Regions from separate parts of the Streptomyces sp. NBC_00250 genome, predicted to be linked through region 4. Evidence: riboswitches for the same ligand, from Rfam matches in the RefSeq annotation. Region 4 holds a riboswitch; each other region holds the start of a gene.
What was found. A riboswitch is a leader RNA that binds a small molecule or an ion and turns the genes downstream of it on or off. The one in region 4 is predicted to bind cyclic di-AMP.
Positions count from the first base shown of each region.

Region 1: another riboswitch for cyclic di-AMP. It lies ahead of OG259_RS11255 (M23 family metallopeptidase); the one in region 4 lies ahead of OG259_RS25120 (transglycosylase family protein).
Region 2: another riboswitch for cyclic di-AMP. It lies ahead of OG259_RS01445 (LysM peptidoglycan-binding domain-containing protein); the one in region 4 lies ahead of OG259_RS25120 (transglycosylase family protein).
Region 3: another riboswitch for cyclic di-AMP. It lies ahead of OG259_RS19925 (M23 family metallopeptidase); the one in region 4 lies ahead of OG259_RS25120 (transglycosylase family protein).

Region 1 is NZ_CP108088.1:2,523,286-2,525,477, reverse strand. Features, by position in the region: gene OG259_RS11260 (M16 family metallopeptidase) at 1-463, shown strand, start outside; cyclic di-AMP (ydaO/yuaA leader) riboswitch at 674-839, shown strand; gene OG259_RS11255 (M23 family metallopeptidase) at 852-1,622, shown strand; gene OG259_RS11250 (GntR family transcriptional regulator) at 1,829-2,192, shown strand, end outside.
Region 2 is NZ_CP108088.1:321,775-323,966, reverse strand. Features, by position in the region: gene OG259_RS01450 (phosphoribosyltransferase family protein) at 1-435, shown strand, start outside; gene OG259_RS01445 (LysM peptidoglycan-binding domain-containing protein) at 429-1,301, opposite strand; cyclic di-AMP (ydaO/yuaA leader) riboswitch at 1,306-1,489, opposite strand; gene OG259_RS01440 (DUF6197 family protein) at 1,832-2,192, shown strand, end outside.
Region 3 is NZ_CP108088.1:4,425,954-4,428,145, forward strand. Features, by position in the region: gene OG259_RS19925 (M23 family metallopeptidase) at 1-1,129, opposite strand, end outside; cyclic di-AMP (ydaO/yuaA leader) riboswitch at 1,141-1,286, opposite strand; partial or broken gene OG259_RS19930 (PP2C family protein-serine/threonine phosphatase) at 1,488-2,192, opposite strand, start outside.
Region 4 is NZ_CP108088.1:5,524,631-5,526,822, reverse strand. Features, by position in the region: gene eno (phosphopyruvate hydratase) at 1-31, opposite strand, end outside; gene OG259_RS25120 (transglycosylase family protein) at 364-1,089, opposite strand; cyclic di-AMP (ydaO/yuaA leader) riboswitch at 1,093-1,266, opposite strand; gene OG259_RS25115 (transglycosylase family protein) at 1,525-2,192, opposite strand, start outside.

The DNA.
Region 1 (2,192 bases), 3.0 Mb from region 4:
CTACACGTACGGCGTGCGGGCCTTCGGGCAGGTGCTCCGCTCCGACGGCAAGGGGAACGGTGCCGCGATGCTCGCCATCAGCGGTTCCGTCGACACACCCAACACCGGTCCGGCTCTTGACGATCTGTGGAAGGTGCTGCGGACGCTGGCCGCCGAAGGCCTCACGGACGCCGAGCGCGAGACGGCCGTGCAGAACCTGGTGGGGGTCGCGCCGCTCAAGTACGAGACGGCCGCATCCGTCGCCGGGACGCTCGCCGACCAGCTCGAGCAGCACCTCCCGGACGACTACCAGGCCCAGTTGTACGCGCGCCTGGCGGAGACCGGCACGGTCGAGGCGACCGCGGCCGTGGTCAGCGCCTTCCCCGTGGACCGGCTCGTCACCGTGCTCGTGGGCGACGCGGCGCAGATCGCGGAGCCGGTGCGCGCGCTCGGCATCGGTGAAGTGACCGTCGTGACGGGCTGATTCAGGCCTCTGACGGCTTCTGGCATGACAAGAGAGGGCCCCGACGGCATAGTTCGTCGGGGTCCTCCCCTTTGTCCGTATTGATGGCAAGGGTGCTTGTATGACCTGTGGCATGTCTTACAAAAGACGTGTCTGGTTGGTGATTGAAAGACGATCCGCATAGCGTCGGGGCGGCTGTTCGTCAGTTGCACGTGCCGCAGCCGCGGCATCGGACAGTCATCGCCGAGTCCCCGTCAGGCGCGAGCCTGGGGAGCCGGGGACCCACATGTAGTCCCTGGGGTGAATCGGGCGCCTTCGTCTCGTACGGAGGGGCTCGTAGGAGACCTTCCTGCTCCGAACCCGTCAGCTAACCCGGTAGGCGAGAAGGAAGGAAAGGATCAGCCCCTACATGGCGTTCACCCGTGCCACCGGGAAGCATCGTGGTCCGAGCCGGATGGCGCGCCGCAGCGTGGGCATCGCCGGCGCAGCGACGCTCGCCGGCGCCGGCGTCATCGGAACCCTCGCCTCCCCGGCGCTCGCCGCCGACACGGACAACCGCTCCGTCGAGGACACCGGCCTCATCAAGGTGATCACCGAGGACTCCCTCGCGGACCGGATCGACGCCCAGGCCGCCGCCCAGGAGCAGGAGGCCTTCGAGGTCGCCGCCAAGGCGAAGGCCAAGGCCGAGGCGAAGCGCAAGGCCGAGGCCCGCGCCAAGGAGATCCGTGAGGCCGAGCAGCGCGCCGCCCGTGAGGCCGAGCGCCGCCGCCTGAACTCCTTCCAGCTCCCCGTCGAGGGCACGTACGTGTCCACCGGCTACCAGACCAGCGGCTCGCTCTGGTCCTCCGGCAGCCACTCCGGCATCGACTTCCACGCCTCCTACGGCAGCAGCGTCGTCTCCGTCGGCTCCGGCACCGTCGTCGAGGCCGGCTGGGGCGGCGCGTACGGCAACAACATCGTCATCCGGATGAACGACGGCACGTACACCCAGTACGGTCACCTCTCCTCCATCGGCGTCTACGTCGGCCAGAGCGTCGAGCCGGGCCAGCGGATCGGCATCTCGGGCTCGTCCGGCAACTCGACCGGCCCGCACCTTCACTTCGAGGCGCGTACGACCTCCGAGTACGGCTCCGACATCAACCCGATCTCGTACCTGCGCGCCCGCGGCGTCAACGTCTGACCCGGACGTCCGTCGCGCACCCGCGTCGTACCGCAGCGCATCGCAAAAGCCCCGGCTCGTACTGAGCCGGGGCTTTTCGTCGGTCGCAAGACATTCATATTCCGCTGGGGCATCGGAAATTCCGGCGCACTGCAATAGAGTCGCAGATCGGGCGCAGAACAGGCGCCGCTCGAATTGACTCGCGCAGACCAAGGCGGAGGTCGGACATGCGCATTCCCGCGCACTCGGTATGCACGGCGATCCGGGACGACATCGTCTCCGGCGTCTTCGAGCGCGGCAGCCGGCTGACCGAGGAACAGCTCGCCCGGCGGTACGGGGTCTCCCGCGTCCCGGTCCGTGAGGCGCTGCGCACCCTGGAGTCCGAGGGCTTCGTCGTCACCCGCCGTCACGCCGGCGCGCATGTCGCGGAGCCCACCGAGCAGGAGGCGGCCGATCTGCTCGACATGCGGGCGCTGCTCGAACCCCTGGGGGCCGCACGCGCGGCCCAGCGGCGCACGGAGGCCCATCTCAAGGTGCTGCGGGGCCTGGTCAGGCTGGGGCAGGAGCGGGCCAGGCGCGGCCAGGGCGAGG
Region 2 (2,192 bases), 5.2 Mb from region 4:
GCGGTCGACCGGGCGCATGTCTTCGACACCCCGCTGCTCGCCGGCAGGCTCGCCCGTGCCACGGAGTGGCTCGCCGAGCGGCCCGAGAGCGACGGCCTCCCGCTCGGCTACTTCGGCGCCAGTACGGGAGCGGCCGCCGCGCTGTGGGCCGCGGGCGACCCCGGGGCCACCGTGGCCGCCGTGGTCTCACGTGGTGGCCGACCGGACCTCGCGGCCGACCACCTGGCCCGGGTCAAGGCTCCGACGCTCCTCGTGGTCGGAGGCAGGGACGCGCTGGTCCTGGACCTCAACCGGCGGGCCGAGTCGCTGCTGCGCTGCGAGAGCAGGCTGGAGGTCGTGGAGGGCGCCACGCACCTCTTCGAGGAGCCGGGCGCCCTGGAGGAGGTGGCGGAGCTCGCCACCTCCTGGTTCACCGGGCACTTCCGGGGTCAGTAGGCCCCGTTGACGTTGTCGATGGAGCCGTAGCGGTCGGCCGCGTAGTTGCAGGCGGCGGTGATGTTGGCGACCGGGTCGAACAGGTCCATCGACGTGCCGGGCACGTGATAGGCGAGGAAGGTCGGCTCGATGACCTGGAGCAGACCCTTCGAGGGCGTGCCGGCCACGGCGTTGGAGTCCCAGAGGTTGATGGCCTGGGGGTTGCCGGAGGACTCGCGCATGATGTTGCGGTGGATCCCCTCGTACGAACCGGGGATGCCGCGCAGGGCCATGATGTCCAGCGACTGCCGGATCCAGCCGTCGAGGTTGTTCGCGTACTGGGTGGCGGCGACGGGAGCGGCCTTGACCGGCGCGGCGGCTGCGGGAGCGGCGGCGGAGGCACCCGTGCCGGTGGCGACGGCCGGGGTGGCCGTACGGCGCTCGGAGCGGCTCGCCCGTTCGGTCGTGGAAGCCTTCTTCGCCTGTGCCGGGGCGGCCTTCACGGCATCCCGACGAAGCGTCAGTTCAAGGCCCGGGTGAATAAGTGACGGATTGTCACCCACGGCGCTCTTGTTGGCCCGGTAAAGGCCCTTCCAGCCGCCCTGAATTCCCTTCTTCTGGGCGATCAGGGAAAGCGAGTCGCCACTGACGACCGTGTAGGTGCGCGCGGCGGCCGGGGCGGCGGGAGCCTTGGTGAGGGCAGTTGCGGCGACCGGAGCGGCGACGGTCTTGACGGCGATTTCCGGGGCTCCGGAAACGGGCGCGGCACCGGCCACTGCGGGGGCGAGCAGCGGGAGGGCAAGGGCGGCTCCGCCCGTACCGACCAGCGCGAGTCCGCGGGAGACGGAACGGCGACGGGGGCGGCGGTGCTTACCGTGAGCAGGCATGACGGATTCCTCTCCGGCGCCTTCGGGGTGAGCTGTCGGGTTCGGACTGGAGATGTCCGGCCGCGCGCACGCGGCTTCACCCCGAGCCGTCCCGGAATCCGGGCCGGCGTATTCGTGGGTCCCCCGCTCCTGCCGTCGGGTGAAAGGGAGGTATTTCGAGCGGTGGCAGGATTCGGCGATCCGCTCGAATGGAGGTGACCGTAGGCCAGTAATGCGACGGAGAACAAGAGGATCTGAGTCCAGGGGTCGGTGAAAGGATCACCGAATTCATGGAATTCAAGATCGACCGCGACTCCGGGGCATCGAACTTCCTTGTCCCGCAGGGCCTGCGCGGATTCTGATCACCCGGGAGTCTCCGGGAAAGTGAGTCGCATCACCACGTACTCAATGTCCGAATATGCACGGTAATTCTGTTAATGGGGGAGTGGGTGATAAAGACCCGTTCGGCCCAACGGGCACTCAAGGGCATAAGTCGCAAAACCGACATTCGTCCTGAAAGATGGAGTAACCCCGACCGAGGAGCCGCCCGGATGTCGCCCCCCACCTCCCTGCTCGACCCCGACGCCCTCGACCGTGAGGCCGCCGTCCTCTACGAGAGCGCCACCTGGCAGCGGATCGTCACGGACTGGGCCGAGCCGCCGACGACCGCACCCGCCGCGGAGGGCTGGCGGGACCTGCTCTCCGTGCCGGTGGACCGGCTCGTCGCCGAGGCGCTCGAAGCCCTCCCACCGCCCCTCCCCGCCGAGCGCCGGCTACCCGGCAGGATCGGCGCCGTCCTGCCCGACCGGCTGCACGCCTGGCGCCGCATCGGCCGGCCCGAGCTGCGCCCCTCCGTCCACCTCGGCCATGCGCGCCTCGTACTGGAGGAGTGGGGCTGGCAGAACGCCCCGT
Region 3 (2,192 bases), 1.1 Mb from region 4:
CCGGGTCGAGGCCGGAGCCGCCGGGCGTGTGGACCTCCATGTGGAGGTGGGCGCCGGTGACGTTGCCGGTGGCGCCGACGCGGCCGATCGTCTCGCCGGTGCCCACGGTCTGGCCAGCGGAGACCGTCATGGACGACATGTGGGCGTACCAGATCTCGGTGCCGTCCTCCAGCTCCAGGACGACCCGGTAGCCGTACGAGCCGGACCAGCCGGCCGACTTGACGGTGCCGCCGTGGACCGCCTTGAGCGGGGTGCCGGTGGGGGCGGCGAAGTCGAGGCCGGTGTGGTAGCCGGAGGACCACATCGAGCCGGACTGCATGTAGGTGGCGCTGAGGCTGTACGAGGAGAGCGGCAGCGTGTAGCTCGCGGCGAGCTTGGCGAGGCGCTCGGCCTCGGCCGCCGCTTCGGCCTTCGCCTTGGCCTCGGCTTCCGCCTTCGCCTTGGCTTCCGCCTCGGCCTTGGCCTTCGCCTCGGCGGCCGCCTTCTCCGCGGCGTCGGCCTTGGCCGCGGCCTCCGCGGCCGCCTTCTCGGCCGCCGCCTCCTCCGCCGCGGCCTTGTCGGCGGCGTCGGCGGAGGCCTGCTGCTGCTCGGCCTGCTGGAGGATGCGGGCGCGCAGGGCCTCGCCGGCGTTGCCGGTCGCGGCCTTGGTGGCCTGACCGTCCCGGCTGACCAGGGATGCCTGCGTGACCTGCGTGGCCTTCGTGCCCTGTTCGTCGTCGGCGGTGGCGTACGTGGCGACGGTGAGCGGGTTCGGGTTGGCGCGGGCCGCGGTGACCGTCTCGTGGGACTCCTCGGGGAGGAGGTCACCGACACCGGGGAGGTCGTGGGCGTCCGGCAGGTGGAGGTCCGCGAGGTCGGGAAGGTCCGGGAGCGAAATGGCGACCGGGGGCTTCTCCTGCGCGGTGGCGAGGCCGCCGGCGCCGACGGCCGCGATCACACCGACACCGAGGACGGTGGAGGAACGGGCGAAGTTGGAGCGCTGCTTGACGACACGGTGCCGGCCGCCGGAGCGGCTCTCGGCGCGGAGGGAGCCCTCGGTGGGGTTCCACTCGGTGTCCGGGGCGGCAGGACCCGCACCACCACCGAAGGCATCGAAGGGGGCTTCGGGTGCGGGAGTGTTGGACGCCACGGGGGCGCGCTCCTTTCCTTCCTTCTCGCCTACCGGGTTAGCTGACGGGTTCGGAGCAGGAAGGTCTCCTACGGGCTCGTCGCACAGGTGCGAAGGGCCCGATTCACCCCAAGTAGTGGTTCCCCGGTTCCTTTTCAGGATTCGGCGCGTGCGCACGGTGCCGCCTCTTGCGACGGCTGGGACGACCGCGCTGCGTTATCGAACGTTAATAGACAGGGGGTGCCGATTCCAAGCTGTTCCTCTTGATCATTCATTGAATTGAGGGGGAATGGCCCGAGTTGACCCCCCTTCAGCAAGGAGTGCCGAAACCCTCGCGATCTGACGTTATGTCAATTGTTATCGCAGTGACACCTCGCGACTACGGCCGGTGACCGGGCTCGCCCCGCGGCGCTCCCGGCCCGCCCGGCGGCACCACCGGCATCGTCCGCCGCCGCTCCGGCTGCCCCGCCGCCGGACGGCTCAGCGCGAGCAGCGCCATGTCGTCCGTCGACCCGCCGCCCGTGTGCAGCCGTACGTCGTCCACGAGGGCGTCGAGCAGTTCCTCGGGCCCCGGGAAGATCGCTCCCGCCAGCCGCCCCCCCCGGGTCGTAGAAGACGCCCGCCGGGTTCCGCGCCTCCGAGAGGCCGTCGGTGTAGAAGAGCAGCGTCGCGCCCGGCGGATACGGCCGCGCCTCGGCCCGGTCCGGCCACGACGCCAGCTCGCCCATGCCGAGCGGCAGCGCCGGCTCACCCGGCTCCAGCGTGTCGAGACGCCCGTCCGCGTACAGCATCAGCGGGGGCGGATGCCCGCGGTTGACGACCCGTACGAAACCGTCGAAGGTGCCGCCCCCGTCGCCGCGCGGGATCTCGGCCAGCACGGCCGTGGTGAACCCCTCGAAGGCGTCGAGCCCGTGCCGGCGGGTGCCCTCCCGGGCGAGGGCCCGTTCGAGGCGCTGCGCCACGCCCTCCAGGGTCCGCTCCTGCTCGGCCGCCTCCCGGAACGCCCCGATGACGATGGCGACGGCCTCGACCGCGTCCATCCCCTTGCCCCGGACGTCGCCGACCACCAACCGCACCCCGTAAG
Region 4 (2,192 bases):
CTACGACGACGTCGATGGACGGCACGAGCATCTCCTTTTTGGGATGTGACGCTGGATGTGACGCATGGCCGGTGCAGGGTCGCTCGGCCTTGCGACAAGAGCCTAACCGGCTCGGAGGCTCCGGCCGGCCGGGCGCCCGCCCCCTGGGACGAAAAAGGACCCAAGGGCATGCATCTCGGGACGAAGGGTCCCAGATCTACTGGACGGTAACCGCTGTCACCGTCAGGTCCTCCCGGAAGTCCCGCACAAAAGGGGGAACCCCGGCCCGACGCGCACGGGGGATGGGCGCGTCGGGCCGGGGTGGTCACCGCGGGAGGGTCGGAGGGGCCGCGTGAGCCGCCGGACTCACGCGAGCCGCCGGGCTCACTTCAGGTGAAGCTGCTGGCCCGGGTAGATGAGGTCGGCGTTCTCGACGACGTCCTTGTTCAGCTCGAAGAGCTTGGCCCAGCCGCCCTTGACGCCGTGCGCCTGGGCGATCTTGCTGAGGGTGTCACCGGCGACGACCTTGTACTCGCCGTCACCCTTCTTGACCTTCTTGCCGGTCGGGGTGGTGACCGTCTTCTTCGCGGCGGCCTTCGGCGCGGCCTGCTGCTGCGTGGCCTGCTTGGGGGCCTTGCGCTGCTCGCTGCGGGTGGTCGGCTGCTCGGCCTTCCGCTCCTGCTGCGGCTGCTGCTGGGTGCTCTGCTGCGGCGCGCTCTCGACGGCGCCGGCCGGCGAGGCGCCGGAGAGGCCCACGCCACAGGACGGCCAGGCGCCCTTGCCCTGGCCCGCGAGGACCTTCTCGGCGATGGCGATCTGCTGGGACTTCGACGCCTGGTTGGCGGTCGAGGCGTAGGCGGTGCCGCCGTACGCGGCCCAGGTGGAGGCGGAGAACTGCAGGCCGCCGTAGTAGCCGTTGCCCGTGTTGATGGACCAGTTGCCGCCGGACTCGCACGCGGCGACGGTGTCCCACTCGGAGACCGTGGCGGCCGAGGCGGTGCCCGCGGTCATCAGCGGGGCGGCGACGGCGACACCGGTGACGCCGACGAGCGTGACGACCTGGGTGGCCTTGGAGGGACGGCGGTGTTTGCCCTTACCGGAAAACAGCATGGAGATTCTCCTCACCGACGCCTGTGAGGTGAGCTGTCGGGTTCGGGCCGGAAAGTTGCCCGGCCGCGTGTCCTAGCACGCGGCTTCACCCCAAGCCGTTCACCGGCCGTCTGTCTCAACGGCCGGGACCGGCACTTACCTTGGGTCCCCCACTCCTGCCTTCGGCGCTTGCGCGACGACTGTTCCCATCGGCCGACGGCAGGATTCGGCGTTTCGGTCGACGGGGCCCGCGGTGGCGAGCGGTGACGACCGTAGACACAGACCCACCGGAAGTTCAAAGAGGCGTATTGCGGAAATAACGCCCCTACTTGCCTTCCGGTGGGGGTTGTTTGTGCAGGTGAGAGGTGACGGGAGCAAAGTTTGCGGGCGGAACACGCCAGTTGGGACGAAGAGACCCATGTCTCACTTGCCCAGAACCGGACATACGCCCCCGAATCACTCCGCCTTCTTGCTCGAACCGTTCGTCAGGTCGAGGCTCTGACCAGGAAGGATGAGGTCCGGATCGATGCCCACGGTCTGCCGGTTGGCGTCGTAGAGGGCGGTCCAGCCTCCAGGGAGTTCGTTCTCCTGTGCAATGTCGGACAGGTTGTCGCCCGGCTGCACGAGATACGAGTCCGGGTTGCCCTGACTGTCCGTTGCGTCCGATTTCTTCGAAGCGTCAGCCGCCGGGAGCTTCGCGGGCTTTTCGGCCAGCTCGTCGCCAGATGAAGCGTGTCGACCGGATTCAGTAGAAGTGTCCGGCTTGCCGCTTTCCTCCGGGGCGGCGTCACCCCGGTGCTTCCCGGTTCCGGGAGCGGCCGACGACACGTCATCGTTCGGCGCGCCGGGCGTGGTGGGCGCACCGGGCTCGGTGGGCGCCCCCGGCGTACCGGGCATACCCGGCGTAACGGACGCATCGGGCGCGCCCGGAGTGGTCGGCGTGGTCCCGTCGGTGGGAGCGGACGGGGTCCCCGGGGTCACCGACGTGACGGGAGCGGTCGGTGAGACGGGCGTGGCGGGCGCGGTGGGCGACACGGGAGCGGTCGGCGAGGCCGTCCCCGTGGCCTTCTTCGCGGCCCCGTGGGAGGCGGCGGAGCCCTTGGAGGCCTCCGGGAGCCCCGAGG